Regions from separate parts of the Telluria sp. ZT3P39 genome, predicted to be linked through region 2. Evidence: predicted binding sites of a transcription regulator. Region 2 holds the regulator's gene; the other holds the start of a gene.
What was found. The regulator HrcA, encoded in region 2, represses chaperone genes, less so after heat shock. The targets are predictions, from matches to a motif close to TTAGCACTCNNNNNNNNNGAGTGCTAA.
Positions count from the first base shown of each region.

Region 1: a site for HrcA is predicted at 4,914-4,940, ahead of groES (co-chaperone GroES). Genes of this name have one in related genera too.

Region 1 covers NZ_JCASIH010000038.1:12,363-21,086, forward strand. The annotation lists gene AC56LR_RS20850 ((2Fe-2S)-binding protein) at 1-234, shown strand, start outside; gene AC56LR_RS20855 (xanthine dehydrogenase family protein molybdopterin-binding subunit) at 231-2,429, shown strand; gene AC56LR_RS20860 (sulfite exporter TauE/SafE family protein) at 2,478-3,284, opposite strand; gene AC56LR_RS20865 (EVE domain-containing protein) at 3,284-3,754, opposite strand; RNA gene ssrS (6S RNA) at 3,838-4,019, opposite strand; gene AC56LR_RS20875 (cell division protein ZapA) at 4,064-4,375, opposite strand; gene AC56LR_RS20880 (hypothetical protein) at 4,372-4,662, opposite strand; gene groES (co-chaperone GroES) at 5,027-5,317, shown strand; gene groL (chaperonin GroEL) at 5,373-7,019, shown strand; gene AC56LR_RS20895 (YdeI/OmpD-associated family protein) at 7,145-7,705, shown strand; gene AC56LR_RS20900 (hypothetical protein) at 7,807-8,271, shown strand; gene AC56LR_RS20905 (GFA family protein) at 8,284-8,703, shown strand.
Region 2 covers NZ_JCASIH010000013.1:11,251-19,974, forward strand. The annotation lists gene AC56LR_RS13620 (hypothetical protein) at 84-257, shown strand; gene AC56LR_RS13625 (hypothetical protein) at 421-1,059, opposite strand; gene AC56LR_RS13630 (hypothetical protein) at 1,079-1,669, opposite strand; gene AC56LR_RS13635 (HAD family hydrolase) at 1,873-2,586, shown strand; gene hrcA (heat-inducible transcriptional repressor HrcA) at 2,647-3,663, shown strand; gene fur (ferric iron uptake transcriptional regulator) at 3,714-4,142, opposite strand; gene AC56LR_RS13650 (outer membrane protein assembly factor BamE) at 4,296-4,829, shown strand; gene dapB (4-hydroxy-tetrahydrodipicolinate reductase) at 4,842-5,654, shown strand; gene AC56LR_RS13660 (barstar family protein) at 5,656-5,982, shown strand; gene leuS (leucine--tRNA ligase) at 6,140-8,724, shown strand, end outside.

The sequences.
Region 1 (8,724 bases), on a different contig from region 2:
GTGCTGCGGCAGGCCTTCATCGACGAGCAGGCGGCGCAATGCGGCTACTGCATCGCCGGCATGATCATGCGCGCCACCGCCCTGTTCGAACAGGTCCCTGCGCCGAGCGATGAGCAGATCCGCAGCTGGATGCAGCCGAACCTGTGCCGCTGCGGCACCCACATGCGCATCCTGCGCGCGGTGCGGCGCGCCGCCGACGTGCTGGCAACGCAACCGGTGCGAAACATACGATGAGCAGCGATCCTCGCGACAAGGGCCGCCGCCGCTTCCTGGCCGCGAATGGCTTCCTGATGCTGTCCTTCGCGCTGCCTTCACATGCGCAAGGCGCGAAGCTGCCGGGAAGCCTGGACAAGACGCCCTGGCTGGACGCCTGGATCCGGGTCGGCGCCGACAACCGCGTCACGGTCTTCACCGGCAAGGTGGAGCTGGGCCAGGGCATCCGGACCGCGCTGCTGCAGGTGGCCGCGCACGAGCTGCAGATCGATCCGGGACGCCTGGAGCTGGTCACCGCCGACACCGACCGCACGCCCGACGAAGGCTATACCGCCGGCAGCCATTCGATGCAGGACAGCGGCACCGCGCTGCGCCATGCGGCGGCCCAGGTGCGCGCGCTGCTGCTTGCCAGGGCAGCCGCGCGCCTGGCCGTGCCGGCGGCGCTACTTGTGCAAACCAACAGCGTGTTCCGCGCACCCGACGGCCGCCGCGTCAGCTTCGGCGAGCTGGTGGCCAACGGCCAGCAGCACGTGCGCGCCACCGGCGCCCTGCCCCCGCGCCAGAAGGGCGCACCGCGTTATGCCGGCGTGACGCTGCCGCGGGTCGACATCCCCGGCAAGCTGAAAGGCGAACTCGCCTACGTGCACGACCTGCGCCTGCCCGCCATGGTGCATGCGCGGGTGGTGCGCCCGCCGTCAAGGACGGCGCGGCTGCTCGCGGTCGACACTGCGCAGGTGATGCGCCTGCCCGGCGTGCTCGATGTCGTGCGCGACGGCCGCTTCCTGGCCGTGATCGCGGACGAGGAGTGGCGCGCGGTGAAGGCCGCAAGCGCGCTGGCGCGGGCGGTGCGCTGGGAGACGCCGGCCCTGCTCCCGGCCGGCCAGGACGTGGCGACGCTGGTGCGCAGCCTCCCCTCGCAGCCGCAGCAGATTCTTGCGCGCGGGGTTCCAGGCGCCGCCGGCCAGACCCTGCGCGCGACCTACACCCGCCCGTTCCAGCTGCATGCGTCCTTGGGGCCATCCTGCGCCGTCGCGCAACTCGAAGAGGGCCGCTACACCGTGTGGACCCATTCGCAGGGCGTGTTCCCGCTGCGCGCCGCGCTGGCCGAACTGATCGGCGCGCCCGAGGAGGCGATCCGCTGCGTGCACATGGAAGGTTCCGGCTGCTACGGCCACAACGGCGCCGACGACGTGGCGGCCGACGCGATCCTGCTGGCGCGCGCCTTCCCCGGCAACCCGGTGCGGGTGCAGTGGATGCGCGAGGAAGAGCATTGCTGGGAGCCCTACGGCCCGGCGATGGTGGCCGAGGTGCGGGCGACCCTGGACGCGGCGGGCCGCATCGCCGACTGGCGGTACGAGGTCTGGAGCCAGCCGCACAATACGCGCCCCGGCAAGGCCGGCAACCTGCTGGCCGCCACCCACCTGGCGCGGCCGTTTGCGCCACCCGCGCCGAAACCGATCCCGCAGCCGCAGGGCAGCGGCGACCGCAATGCGATTCCCTATTACGTGCTGCCGAACGCCCGCGTGACCCACCGCTTCCAAGCGGCAGGCCCCTTCCGCACCTCGGCCCTGCGCTCGCTCGGCGCCTACTGCAATGTGTTCGCCATCGAGAGCTTCATGGACGAACTGGCGCGCGCGGCAAAAAGCGACCCGGTGGCCTTCCGCCTGCGCCACCTGGAGGACCCGCGCGCGATCGCGGTGGTGAAGCTGGCCGCTGCGAAGTTCGGCTGGGATGCGTATAAAAAAACGGCGGGCCGCGGCCGCGGCTTCGCCTTTGCCCGCTACAAGAACCTGGCTGCTTACTGCGCCATCGCGCTGGAAGTCGAGGTAGCCCTCGACACCGGCTTCGTGCGCATCACGCGCGCCATCGCCGCGGTCGATTGCGGCGAGATCGTCAGCCCCGATGGGGTGCGCAACCAGATCGAGGGCGGCATCCTCCAGTCGTCGAGCTGGACCCTGTTCGAGCAGGTGCACTTCGACGCTCAAGGCGTGCTGACCCAGGACTGGGCCAGCTACCCGATCCTGCGCTTCGATGGCGTGCCTGGCCGCGTCGAGGTCCACCTGCTCGATCGTCCCGGCCAAGCTTTCCTGGGCACCGGCGAAGCCGCGCAAGGACCGGCGGCGGGGGCGCTGGCCAATGCGGTGGCGGATGCCTGCGGCGCGCGGGTACGGGATTTGCCGATGAACCGCGCGCGGATGCGGGGATTTGCTACGTAGATCGTTATCGGTTCCGTGATCGCACCCAATGGACTCGCTACTGAATCCCTACGGGTTGATGCCCTTCCAGAACATATACGCCGCGAGCGCATACAGGATCATCGCGAAGATCTTCTGCAGCCGGCGCACCGGCATCTTGTGCGCGGTGCGCGCGCCCAGCGGCGCCATGCTCACGCTGGCCAGCGCGATGACGGCCAGCGCCGGCAGGTAGATGAACCCGAGCGAGTAGTCGGGCAGCCCGGGCTCGCCCCAGCCGTAATACATGTTCGAAATGGTGCCCGACAGCGCGATCGGAAAGCCCAGCGCCGCGCTGGTGGCGACCGCATTGTGAATGCGCACGCCGCACCAGGTCATGAAGGGTACCGACACGAAGCCGCCGCCCGCGCCCACGATGCCCGACAGGGTGCCGATCACGCCGCCCGCCGCGAACATGCCCGGTCTGCCGGGCAGCTCGCGCGCGGCGGCCGGCTTTTTCCCGATCAGCATCTGGGTCGCCGAGAAGGCCACGAACACGCCGAAGAACAGGGCCAGCCTCGATGCATCCATCTGCTTGCCGATCCAGGGCCCGATCCAGGATCCGACCAGGATGCCTGGCGCCAGCAGCTTCACCACGGGCCACAGCACCGCGCCGTGCTGGTGGTGGGCGCGCACCGAGGACAGCGAGGTAAACAGGATGGTGGCGAGCGAGGTGGCGATCGCCATGTGGATGACCAGTTCGGGCTTAATGCCGCGTGCGGTGAACATCATCGTGATGAAGGGCACCAGCACCATGCCGCCGCCGATGCCCAGCAAGCCGGCCGCGAAGCCCCCGAATGCACCCATGGCCAGCAGCGCCAGGATCAGCTGGAAGTCCATCAGCGCTTCCCTTGCTTGAGCAGTGCGGTGATGGTGTTCCACTGGGCCTGCGTCACCGGCGAAATCGACAGGCGGCTGCCCTTCTGCAGCAGCACCATGTCCTCCAGCGCGGGCGTAGCGCGCATCTCGCTCAAGGGCAGGTAGCGCCCCGCTTCGATGGCGCGCACGTCGACCGAGATCCAGCGCGGCTCGTCTGGCGTCGCTTTCGGGTCGTGATAATGGGAGCTGGCGTCGAACTGGGTCGCATCCGGATACGGGTCGCTGGCCACTTCGGCGATGCCCGCCACGCCCGGCACCGCGCAGCTGGAGTGATAGAACAGGATGCCGTCGCCGACGGCCATTGCGTCGCGCATGAAGTTGCGCGCCTGGTAGTTACGCACGCCGAACCAGGCCACCGTCTGCCCGGGCGCGGCCAGCACGTCGTCGAAACTGACTTCGTCCGGCTCGGATTTCATCAACCAATAGCGCACCGCGCCTCCATCGAATACAAGACGCGCCAGGAGCGCGCGCAAAAAAAAGCGGCTGCGTACCAAGGTGCGCAACCGCTCGTGTGTGTAGCCCCGCCTGTGCCGTTATTGCCGGCATCCCGAACCAAAAGGCTCAAGGTGGTCGCAGTCAGCTCAATTTCGGGTTCGTCAAACTAGTGACGATCGCGCCCACCAAGCATTGTTCCACAACCTATGCGAAAGAATGGTTCAAGGAATATATGGCAAATCTCGAACACCGCAGGGTAGGCGCCAGTTTACTACGCTGGACGCCCATGTCAAACGAATTCAGGCCTAGGCGAGATTTTCTTGCGGCGACAAGGCGCTGTCGAGCACCGTGTGCATCGCTTCGAGTTTTTGCTTGACTTCGAGGATGGACATGTCCGATAGCGGCCCTTGCGGCGACTTCACCGACAGGAATTCGGCGGCCACGCTCAGCGCCGCCATCACGGCGATGCGGTCGGTGCCCTTGACCTTGCCCGAGTCGCGCAGCGCGCACATCTTGCCATCGAGGTAATGGACGGCTTCGCGCAGCGTTCGCTCTTCGCCTTCGCGGCAGGCCAGGCGGTAGGACTGGCCCATGATGCTGCAATCGAGATGGATCATTGGGTAGCCTCGCTGTCGTGTGCGGCGTTGGAGGCGCCGGCTTCGGCGGCCTCGCCGGCTTCGTCTTCGCCCGCGTCGGGATCGAGCGCGGCTTCAGGCGCCGGGAACTGCGCGAGCAGCGCTTCGACGCGGGCCTGGGCCAGCAGCATGCGCTCCTTGAAGGCGAGGTTTTCGGCGCTCAGCAGGCTGTTGGCCTGGCGCAGCAGGTAGTTCTCGGCACGCAATGACTGGGTCAGTTGGGCGAGCCGGTCAATTTTGTCGGAGAGGTCTTGGAATTCGGAAATCATTCGACACTATAGGTCCGGGATGGTTTTTCAGTCAACCGTAATGCACGCACCCTGAGCGGGCGCAAAAGCGTCGGTCGCGAGCCGTGCGGCATCGGCCTGCCATCCAGTATACCCTGCCCGCCTGTTGTCTGCGACACCACACCCGTCATGGGTAAAGCGCCCTGGCAAATTGCGATTTCTCAAATTAGTCGGTTATCAGCTTCACATTGAGCCTTGAAATAGGGGGTTATCGTCCCTATAATTAGCTCTCGTTAGCACTCGTTAGTTGAGAGTGCTAACAACCGATGTCACTCATTTTCTGGCGACGCCCTTGTATGGCGGCGCCAACCAGCTAGTCAAACCACTGAAAAACAAGGAGTTTTGCATGAACCTTCGTCCTCTGCACGATCGCGTAATCGTGAAGCGTCTCGACCAGGAAACCAAGACCGCATCCGGCCTGATCATCCCTGATGCAGCCGCCGAGAAGCCGGACCAGGGCGAAATCCTCGCCGTCGGCAACGGCAAGGTGCAGGACAACGGCCAGCTGCGCGCGCTCGAAGTGAAGGTCGGCGACCGCGTCCTGTTCGGCAAGTACTCGGGCCAGGCCGTCAAGGTCGATGGCCAGGAACTGCTGGTCATGCGCGAAGAAGACATCATGGCCGTCGTGGCCCTGTAATTCAAGCCCGCATTCCTCCCGCAATCCATTCACGCACTCATTCGGAGCACTACACATGGCAGCTAAAGAAGTAATCTTCGGCGACGCAGCGCGCGCCAAAATGGTCGAAGGCGTCAACATTCTCGCCAACGCAGTCAAAGTCACCCTGGGCCCGAAAGGCCGCAACGTCGTGCTGGAGCGCTCGTTCGGCTCGCCGACCGTGACCAAGGACGGCGTCTCGGTCGCCAAAGAAATCGAACTCAAAGACAAGCTGATGAACATGGGCGCGCAAATGGTCAAGGAAGTCGCTTCCAAGACCAGCGACAACGCCGGTGACGGCACCACCACCGCGACCGTGCTGGCGCAAGCCATCGTCCGCGAAGGCATGAAGTTCGTTGCCGCCGGCATGAACCCGATGGACCTGAAGCGCGGCATCGACAAGGCAGTTGCCGCCACCGTCGAAGAGCTGGCGAAGATCGCCCGTCCATGCACCACCACCAAGGAAATCGCCCAGGTCGGCGCGATCTCGGCCAACTCCGATTACTCGATCGGCGAGCGTATCGCCGAAGCGATGGACAAAGTCGGCAAGGAAGGCGTCATCACCGTGGAAGACGGCAAGTCGCTGAACGACGAGCTGGATATCGTGGAAGGCATGCAGTTCGACCGCGGCTACCTGTCGCCTTACTTCATCAACAACCCGGACAAGCAGGTCGCCGTTCACGAGAGCCCGTTCATCCTGCTGTGCGACAAGAAGATCTCGAACATCCGTGACCTGCTGCCGATCCTGGAACAAGTCGCGAAAGCCGGCCGTCCGCTGGTGATCGTCGCCGAAGACATCGAAGGCGAAGCGCTGGCGACCCTGGTCGTCAACAACATCCGCGGCATCCTGAAGACCGTCGCCGTCAAGGCGCCAGGCTTCGGCGACCGCCGCAAGGCCATGCTGGAAGACATCGCTGTCCTGACCGGCGGCCAGGTCATCGCAGAAGAAGTCGGCCTGACCCTGGAAAAGGTCACGCTGGCGGAACTGGGCCAGGCCAAGCGCGTCGAAGTCGGCAAGGAAAACACCATCATCATCGACGGCGCCGGCGCCGCTGAATCGATCGAGGCACGCGTCAAGATGGTGCGTATCCAGATCGAAGAAGCGACCTCGGACTACGACCGCGAAAAGCTGCAAGAGCGCGTGGCCAAGCTGGCCGGCGGCGTTGCCGTGATCCGCGTCGGTGCAGCCACCGAAGTCGAGATGAAAGAGAAGAAGGCCCGCGTCGAAGACGCACTGCACGCTACCCGCGCTGCCGTTGAAGAAGGCATCGTGCCAGGCGGCGGCGTTGCCCTGCTGCGCGCACGTTCGTCGATCAACATCAAGGGCGACAACCCTGACCAGGACGCAGGCATCAAGATCGTCCTGCGCGCCATGGAAGAGCCGCTGCGCATGATCGTCCAGAACGCCGGCGACGAGCCATCGGTCGTGGTCGCAGCTGTGATCGCCGGCACCGGCAACTACGGCTACAACGCCGCCAACGGCACCTACGGCGACATGGTCGAAATGGGCGTGCTGGACCCAGCCAAGGTCACCCGTTCGGCACTGCAGAATGCAGCGTCGATCGCCGGCCTGATGCTGACCACCGACTGCATGGTCTCGGAAGCGGCTGAAGACAAGCCAGCCGGCGGCATGGGCGGCATGGGCGGCATGGGTGGTATGGGCGGCATGGACGGCATGATGTAATTGTGCGGTTAGGCGCCGGTTTGATCCGGCGCCACCCCTTCGAAAAGCCTGCGGGGTTCGCGCCTCGCAGGCTTTTTTACTTCACGGAGAAACGCACACCCTCCGATCTGCCTGTTTGCCAGCCCATGACACCCACCTTCTTCGCCGATCCATCCGCCTTCCGCAGCTGGCTCGCCGCCAATTCGGCCAGCGCCACCGAACTGCTGGTCGGCTTCTACAAGACCGGCTCGGAGCACCCCTGCATGTCGTGGTCGGAGTCGGTCGACGAAGCCCTGTGCTTCGGCTGGATCGACGGGCGCCGCAAGCGCATCGACGACGAGCGCTACGTGATCCGCTTCACGCCGCGCAAGGCCACCTCGATCTGGAGTGTGGTGAACATCGCCAAGATCGACAAGCTGCGCGCCGAGGGCAAGATGCTGCCCGCGGGCGAGGCGGCCTTTGCGCTGCGCCGCGAGGCGAGGTCCGGCATCTACGCGCACGAGCGCAGCGATACGCCCGAGCTGTCCAGCGCTGAGCTCACGCTGTTCCAGCGCGACCCCGTCGCCTGGGAATACTTCCATGACGCACCGCCCGGCTACCGCAAGACCGTGCTGCACTGGATCACCGGCGCCAGGCAGGACAAGACGCGCGCCGGCCGGCTGGCCAGGCTCATGGCCGCCTGCGCGGCCCGTACGCGGCTTGCATAAGCCGGCCGAGCATCGTGGCGCCTGTTCCGGCGCTGGGTAAGTGATATTGCCGGGAGAACACGTCAAGGTGTAGACTTCCCTGTCACCCTACGAGGCTTTCCATGTTCCCACGCGCTGCATCCCGTCCTTCCCTGCTACTACTGGCCATCTCGCTGGCGACGGCCCTGGCGCTCGGGGGCTGCAGGCGCGCCGAGCCGGAGGCGCCCAAGCCGGCTCCGGCCCCGGTCAAGGAAGCACCGGCGCGCACCAAGGAGCAGGCGATGGCCGCCCTGCTCGCGGTGCCGGAACTGAAGGCCTGGTCGGAACAGATCGAGAAACGCTCGAAGGGCAAGGCGCATGGCGCGGTCATCGAGGACGATCCGGCGCCGCGCGTAATCAACGGCAGGAAGTATTACCAGCTGACGTTCGTGGAGAACCGCGCCAGCGACGTGCGCCGCCGCGAAAGCTTCCTGGTGGCCCAGCAGGGCGAAGACATTTTGGTGGAAAACACCGAGACCGATACCCTGCTCACGCTGCAGGAATGGCGCCGCGACATCAAGCGCGTGGACCTCAAGAGCGCGGACTAAAGGAGCAGAGACATGAACCACCCCATCTCGGGCGGATGCGCCTGCGGAGCGATCCGCTATACATCACAACGCGAACCGCTTGCCATGCTCAACTGCCATTGCGGCGACTGCCAGCTCTCGAGCGGCGCGCCCTTCGCCTCCGGCATCGTCGTGATGACGGCCGATCTGGAGATCAGCGGTACGCCGAAGAACTATGCCGTCAGCGCCGGCAGCGGCGGCCAGGCCACGCGCGGTTTCTGCGGCGACTGCGGCACGCCGCTGTTCACGCAGAGCGACGCGAACGCGCAATTCACCTCCATCCGCTTCCCGACGCTGGACGATGCGTCCGGGTTCAAGCCCATGCTCGACATTTATACGGCAAGCGCGCAGCAGTGGGTCTGCCTCGACCCGGCGATCCCGCACTTTCCCCAGTCGCCACAGCCACCAGCCTAGCCGCAGGTTTCGACATACCCC
Region 2 (8,724 bases):
CGCTGGAGCCAAACTCCCCCATTGGCTAAAGTGCTTCCATCGACAGCCGGAAACGGCCCGCCACCCACCGAAGGAGCACGACAATGAACACCCTCAAGCACATGGAAGCCATCTTCCTCGCCACCCTGGTCCTGGCCGGCGTCAGCGGCTACGCTACGGCAGCTACCACCCGCGCGGCCGAGGCGTACAACGCCCAGGTGTCGGTCGGCGCCTCCCAGGTGGCGGTGGTGAAGGTCAGCGCCAAGCGCGCAAGCTAAGGGCGCCTTGCCCGGAAAATGGGCGAAAAAAAAGCCCGCTGTGAGGCGGGCTGAAATCCAATTCTTTTAAGGAGAGTTGGAGGAGACAGGAGCAAGTATGCTGCATTACAGCATATCAGTCCAATTCTCCTTTCGAATACGAGACATACGTTTCGTGAATAGCTCAGGTGCGTACGCAGTTGACGTCGATATTGGTCACTGCGGCATCGCCCATCGTACCGGTCGGGTTCGACACGGTGCAGAAAGCGCCGACCGGCTGGGTCACGATGGTGACGCCATAGGTCACGCCAAATGGCACCGCGAACGGCATCATGTATTCGAACGGCGCACCGGTGGCATCGGGCGTCGGCACGATCGAGCCGCCGCTGCTGCCGTTGGTAAGCTGCAGGCCGGTGTTGGCCGCGGTCAGGCCGATGACCTTGCCGCCGATGTTATAGGCATTGATCGAGCACGTGAAGCGCGCGTTAATCTGGGTCAGCTCGCCGCCCGTGCCATAGACGCTGCGCGGGAATTGCGTGTTGACGCCACAGGTCTGGTGCGCCGGTTGGGTCTTGATCGAGATGTTGAACTCATCGCCATAGCCGAGCCGGTTCGGGAAGGTGAATTCCACCGGGTCGAGCGCTTTTGCCGGCGGCGCCACGGCCAGGTCGTTGCCATTGGTGGTCAGCACCAGGCCAGGATAGGACAGGCCTTCGACAACGCCCTTGATGGAATAATTGTTGTCGTCGCCACCGCCGCCGCAGGAGGCGAGGCCAAGTGCCAGTACCAGTGCGCCGGCCGGACGGATCAGGGAAAACTTCATTGGGTAAGCTCCGGGAGAATTAAGGACGGTTGACGCAGGCGATGGCGACGTTGTTGACGTCGTTCGCGCCCATCACGCCGCTGCCGTTGGCAACCGTGCAAGTCTGGTTGTCGGGCTGGGTCAGGATGGCGACGCCATACGGCGCGTCTTCGTTCACCGGGGTCATGGCGAAGGTCGTGGCGCCCGCCGCAACCGGGATGCGGTCGGCGCCGTTGACCAGCACCAGGTTATTGCCCGTCAGGCCGGACACCGTACCGGTCAGCTTGTGCGTCTTGACGGTGCAGGCGATGACCACGGTGTTGATGGTGAAGGCGACCTTGCCGGTATTGCGGAAGGCCTCGCATTTCTCGGCATTGCTCGGGATGCTCTTGACCGTGACGTTATAGTCGGAATCGGTTTCCTGCAGCTGGCTGAAGAAGAAGGCTCCCGAACCGTTGGCCGTCGGGGCGATGGTCAGGTCGGATCCGCCATTGTTCTGCAGGACCAGGCCCGGTTTGGTTACGCCGGAAAACGAACCGCCCAGCCCCAGGTCGCCGTCGCTGCCGCCACAAGCGGACAGGGCCAGCGCGCACGCCAGCGCAGCACCGGCACGCAGGTAGGAACTCTTCATAATTTCTCCAAAAATCACAACTGGTGGAATGCACAACCGCGCACTGAAGGTGGCGGCGGATAGATAATCGCCCAACATTTTAGTCCATTTGGCAAGCTGCTGGACGGTTTGCCTTTGTATCGGGGTGTAACCGACGGGCCCGCATTGATTTCTAGTTCCGGGCTCGCTATGCTTGGCTGTACGTTTACGGAGCAGACCCCACCATGACACCCCAGCGCCGCCCCTGGCCCAAAGCCGTATTGTTCGACCTCGACGACACCCTGTGGCCGATCGCGCCGGTCATCATCGAGGCCGAGCAGGTGTTGTTTGCCTGGCTGCGCGAGCACGCGCCGCTGGTCGCGCAGCAGTTCACGATCGACACCCTGCGCCATGCGCGCCTTGAATTACTTGCACGCAAGCCCGAATTCCAGCTCGACCTGGGCGCCTTGCGCCGCGCCGGCCTCATTGCCGCCTTCGAGCAGGCCGGCGAAGATGCCGTCAAGGTCGAACTGGCCATGACCGAGTTCTTCGCCGCCCGCAACGCCGTGATTCCCTACGACGACGTGCTGCCCGGGCTGCTGCGCCTGAAGGGCAGGGTGCGCATCGCCTCGGTCACCAACGGCAATGCCGACCTGCAGACGATCGGCCTGGAGCGCCATTTCGAGGTCTCGGTCGCGGCCCCGAACTTCGGCGTGGCCAAGCCCGAACCGGCGATCTTCCTGGAAGCCTGCCGCCGGCTCGCCATTGCGCCGCAGGAGGCGGTGTACGTGGGCGACGACCTGCGCCTGGACGTGCAGGGCGCCCAGCGCGCCGGCCTGCGCGCCGTCTGGATGAACCGCATGGGCAAGGAAAACACCTTCGCCGGCGAGATCGAGCCGGACGCCGAGGTGCACAGCCTGGACGGCCTGGTCGACTGGCTCAAGCGCGCGCACGGATAACTGGCGCGGCCCGCGCCGGAGCGTGCATAATAGTAGCGGACCCTCCCGCCTTCCTGGAATATGCAACTCGAACCCCGCGCCCAGACCCTGCTCAAAGCCCTCGTCGAGCGTTACATCGCCGACGGCCAGCCGGTCGGATCGCGCGCGCTGTCGAAGATTTCCGGTCTCGACGTGTCGCCCGCCACGATCCGCAACATCATGGCCGACCTCGAAGAAATGGGCTATGTCTCCAGCCCGCACACCTCGGCCGGCCGCATCCCGACCCCGCGCGGCTACCGCCTGTTCGTCGATACTCTCCTCACGGTGCAGCATCTCGACGAGCACGCGATGGAATCGCACCAGATGCGCCTGCCCCTGCAGCATCCGCAAAAGCTCATCGCCAATGCTGCCCAGATGCTGTCCTCGCTGTCGCAGTTCGCCGGCGTGGTGCAAAGCCCGCGCCGCGAATCGGTGTTCCAGCAGATCGAATTCCTGCGCCTGTCCGAAAAGCGCATCCTGCTGGTCATCGTCGACCCGCGCGGCGACGTCCAGAACCGCCTGCTGCTGACCGACGTCGACTACACGCCGACGCAGCTGATCCAGTCGGCCAATTACCTGAACCAGAATTTCGCCGGCCTCACCTTCGACCAGGTGCGCCAGCGCCTCACCGGCGAACTGCGCGAGCTGCGCGACGACATGGGGCGCCTGATGGCGATGGCCGTGGAAACCGGCAGCGCGGCGATGGCCGAAGGCGACGACATGGTCATTTCCGGCGAGCGCAATCTGCTGTCGGTGTCCGACCTGTCCTCGAACATGAGCTCATTGCGCCAGATGTTCGACATGTTCGAGCAGAAGACGGGGCTGATGCAGCTGCTCGACGTGTCGAGCAAGGCAGGTGGCGTGCAGATCTTCATCGGCGGCGAATCGAAGCTGGTGCCGATGGATGAAATGAGCGTGGTGACCGCGCCCTACGAAGTCAACGGCCGCATCGTCGGCACCCTGGGCGTGATCGGCCCGACCCGCATGGCCTACGAGCGGGTGATTCCGATTGTGGATATTACGGCGAAGCTGCTGTCGAATGCGTTGAGCAATTCGTGAGGGGACCGCGGTGCGGAGTCCGTCGCGTACGGATCCGCATCCTTGCACCATCACCCCTTGCGTGGACACCCCACCTTGATACAGTTCCCGTAAATCGCCAGCGAATGCTCGGCGATCTTGTACCCGCGTTCGGCCGCAATCGCGTGCTGGCGCGACTCGATCTCTTCGTCGTAGAACTCTTCCACGTGACCGCAATCGAGGCACACCAGGTGGTCGTGGTGCGAGCCGGCGTTGAGCTCGTAGATGGCCTTGCCGGTTTCGAAGTGGTTACGGTTGAGCAGGCCGGCCTGCTCGAACTGGGTCAGCACGCGGTAGACGGTGGCCAGGCCCACGTCCATGTTCTCCGCTAGCAGGATCTTGTAGACATCTTCCGCCGTCAGGTGCCGAACGGAGCTGTTCTGGAAGATTTCCAGGATTTTCAGGCGCGGCAGGGTAGCCTTCAGGCCGCTGGCCTTCAGGTCGGTGGGATTGTTACTCATGTTTGTTGCTCGTATATTGGCGGAGTGCTTTATGATATAGCGTTTTGGAGCTCCCGCTCAAACGTTTTGAGGTTACCTATGCGCGTCAAACCAGCCGTTCTCCGTCGATTTTCAGCCCGGGCAGCCCTTGCGGCCGGCCTCGCGTGCACGCTGATGCTCTCTGGCTGCGCCGCCTGGCGCAACCAGACGCGCCCTGCGCCGCCGGTGAGCACGGACCCGGCCGCGGTTGCCGCCGACGCGCAGAAATCGGCGGCCGCCGCCAACGCCGGCGCCCAGACGGTCCAGGCCAGCAAGCTGCAGAAATTCATGTGGATCTTCTCGCCTTACCGCCCCGACATCCAGCAGGGTAACTTCGTCTCGCAAGAGATGCTGGCCCAGCTGAAAGAAGGCCAGACCAAGGAGCAGGTGCGCTTCATCCTCGGTTCGCCGCTGTTGACCGACATGTTCCACGCCGACCGCTGGGACTTCCCGTTCTACCTCGCGCGCGGCAACGGCGAGCTGACCACCAGCCGCGTCACCGTCTTCTTCAAGGACGACAAGGTCGCGCGCTTCGAAGGCGGCAACCTGCCGACCGAACGCGAATACATCGACCGCATCGCCGGTCCGGCCAAGGTCAGCACCAAGGCCAAGCAGGAAACCCGCCCGGTCGAACCGGTCAAGGTCGGCGGCGCCCCGGTCATCCAGTAACGAGGCCACAGCATGACGACGCAACTGAAGATCGCCGTTGCCGGCGCCAGCGGCCGCATGGGCCGCATGCTGGTCGAAGCCATCCAGGCCGCGCCGGACGCCATCCTGGCCGGCGCGCTCGACATCGCCGGCTCGCCCGCGATCGGCACGGACGCCGGCGCCTTTGCCGGCCAGCCGACCGGAGTGCTGATCCAGTCCGACCTGGCAGCCGCTCTGGCCAATGCCGACGTGCTGATCGACTTCACCCGTCCCGAAGGCACGCTGCGCCACCTCGAATACTGCGCCGCCAACAATGTGCAGATGGTGATCGGCACCACCGGCTTCGACGATGCCGGCAAGGCTGCGATCCGCGCGGCCGGCGAGAAGGTCGGCGTGGTGTTCGCCCCGAACATGAGCGTGGGCGTGAACGTCACCCTCAAGCTGCTCGAGATGGCGGCGAAGAGCTTCAATGAAGGCTATGACATCGAGATCGTCGAAGCGCACCACCGCCACAAGGTCGATGCGCCTTCCGGCACCGCGCTGAAGATGGGCGAAGTCATCGCCGATGCTTTGGGCCGCGACCTGAAGGATTGCGCCGTGTACGGGCGCGAAGGCGTGACCGGCGAGCGCGATCCATCGACCATCGGCTTTGCCACCGTGCGCGGCGGCGACGTGGTGGGCGACCATACCGTGATGTTTTTAGGGACGGGCGAGCGCATCGAGATCAGCCACAAGTCGAGCAGCCGCGTCACCTATGCCCACGGCGCCCTGCGCGCCGCGCGTTACCTGGCCGGCAAGCCGAAGGGCCTGTTCGGCATGGACGACGTGCTTGGGCTGAAAGCTTGATATGGCCACCGCTGAACTCAATGGCGCCGCCATCGTCGACGAAGCCTCCTTCCACCTCGAATCGCGCCGCGCCTTCGGCTTTCCCGACTCGTACGCGAACAGCATCGACGCCTGGGTCGACTGCCTGAGCTACCTGCGCGACGACGAAAACATGACCAAGTTCACCCTGAAAGCCAACGAGGTGCTGGAGATCGTGATCACGGATGCGGGCAAGATGAAGGCCACGGTGCCCGACCTGTTCGAGGAGATCGCCTTCTGCGTCGGCGGCATCAATGAGCGCTACGAGGATTATGGCGACGAGCCGGCGCTGGAGCTGGTGCTGCGCTAGATTCGCCTCGCCTGGCTGAACCGCCATCCCCGCTCGCGCGGCGGTGGCGGTTTTTCATTGGGGGCCGACCGCGCCCCAGGCCTGCAGCTTTCGCCGCAGTGCAAAATGAACCAGTATAATGTTCTGCTCCACTCCCTTTTTCCGTCCGCAGATCACCATGCAAGAAAAATATAGTCCAGCCGAAGTCGAACAGGCCGCCCAGGCCTACTGGAAGTCGATCGAGGCCTATAAAGCCGTCGAACACGACCCACGTTTCCCAAAAGGCAAGTATTACGCCTGCTCGATGCTGCCTTACCCATCGGGCAAGCTGCACATGGGCCACGTGCGCAACTATACGATCAATGACGTGATGTACCGCTACCTGCGGATGAACGGCTACAACGTGCTCATGCCGATGGGCTGGGACGCCTTCGGCATGCCGGCCGAAAATGCGGCGATGGCGAACAACGTGCCGCCGGCCGAGTGGACTTATTCGAACATCGCGCATATGCGCGGGCAGATGGAATCGATGGGCCTGGCCATCGACTGGTCGCGCGAGATGACCGCCTGCAAGCCGGAATACTACAAGTGGAACCAGTGGATGTTCCTCAAGATGCTCGAAAAGGGCATCATCTACCAGAAGACAGGTACCGTGAACTGGGACCCGGTCGACCAGACCGTGCTGGCCAACGAGCAGGTGGTGGACGGCCGCGGCTGGCGTTCGGGCGCGCCGATCGAAAAGCGCGAGATCCCGATGTACTACGTGCGCATCACCGACTACGCCGACGAGCTGCTCGATCACGTCGACAACAAGCTCCCCGGCTGGCCGGAGCGCGTGCGCACCATGCAGGCCAACTGGATCGGCAAGTCCACCGGCGTGCGCTTCGCCTTCCCGCACGAGGTCAAGGACGACAAGGGTGAGCTGATCAACGAGGGCAAGCTCTACGTCTTCACCACCCGCGCCGACACCATCATGGGCGTGACCTTCTGCGCCGTGGCGCCGGAACACGCGCTGGCCCAGCACGCGGCCCGCGACAACCCGGAGCTGCAGGCCTTCATCGCCGAGTGCAAGATGGGCTCCGTGATCGAAGCCGACATGGCGACGATGGAAAAGAAGGGCATGCCGACCGGCCTGTTCGTCACCCATCCGATCACCGGCGAACAGATCCCGGTCTGGATCGGCAACTACGTATTGATTACCTATGGCGACGGCGCCGTGATGGGCGTGCCGGGCCACGACGAGCGCGACTTCGGTTTCGCGCAAAAATACAGTCTGCCGATCAAGCAGGTCGTCGCCGTCGAAGGCCAGGAATTCTCGCTCGATGGCTGGCAGGAGTGGTACGGCGACAAGGAGCAGGGCCGTACCATCAATTCGGGCAAGTACGACGGCCTCGATTACACCTCGGCCGTCAATGCGGTGGCCGGCGACCTCGCCGGCCAGAACCTGGGCGACAAGAAGGTCACCTTCCGCCTGCGCGACTGGGGCATCTCGCGCCAGCGCTACTGGGGTACGCCGATCCCGATGATCCACTGCGGCGACTGCGGTTCGGTACCGGTTCCTGAAAAAGACCTGCCGGTCGTGCTGCCGGAACACCTGGTCCCGGACGGCACCGGCAACCCGCTCAACAAGGACGAAGCCTTCCTGAAGTGCGACTGCCCGAAATGCGGCAAGCCGGCGCGCCGCGAGACCGACACGATGGACACCTTCATCGATTCGTCCTGGTACTACATGCGCTATACCTCGCCGGGTTCGAACGAGGCCATGGTCGATGCGCGCAACGACTACTGGATGCCGATGGACCAGTACATCGGCGGCATCGAGCACGCCGTCATGCACCTGCTGTACGCGCGTTTCTGGACGAAAGTCATGCGCGATTTCGGTCTGGTGAAGTTCGACGAGCCGTTCGTGAACCTGCTCACCCAGGGCATGGTGCTGAACGAAACCTACTACCGCGAAGACCCGTCCGGCAAGAAGACCTGGTTCAACCCGGCCGACGTCGAGCTGACTTTCGACGACAAGGGCCGCCCGCAGAACGCGGTACTCGTCGCGGATGGCCAGCCGGTGAATATCGGCGGCACCGAGAAGATGTCGAAGTCGAAGAACAACGGCATCGACCCGCAGGCGCAAATCGAGCAGTATGGCGCCGACACCGCGCGCCTGTTCACGATGTTCGCTTCGCCCCCGGAACAGACCCTGGAATGGTCGAACAGCGGCGTCGAAGGCGCCAGCCGTTTCCTGCGCCGCGTCTGGGCCTTCGGTTACGCGCAGCGCGAGCGCATTGCCGCTGCCCTGGCCGGCCAGAAGCAGGGTTCGCTCGACGACGCGCAGAAAACCCTGCGCCGCGAAGTGCACAAGGTGCTGCAGCAGGCCGACTACGACCTGAAACGCATCCAGTACAACACGGTGGTCTCGGCCTGCATGAAGATGCTCAACACGCTGGAATCAAGCAAGCTGGCCGAGGGTGTCGCGTCGGACCGCACCGGCGGACCGGCCGTGATTGCCGAAGGTTTCTCGATCTTCCTGCGCCTGCTGAACCCGGTGGCACCGCACATCACGCACGCGCTGTGGCAGGAGCTGGGCTACGCCGCCGTGTATGGCGACATCCTCAACGTGCAGTGGCCGGAAGTCGACCCTGCCGCGCTGGAGCAGTCGGAAATCGAGATGATGATCCAGGTGAACGGCAAGCTGCGCGGCTCGGTCAAGGTGGCCAAGGATGCCGACAAGGCGACCATCGAAGCGGCTGCGCTGGCGGAAGAAGCGGT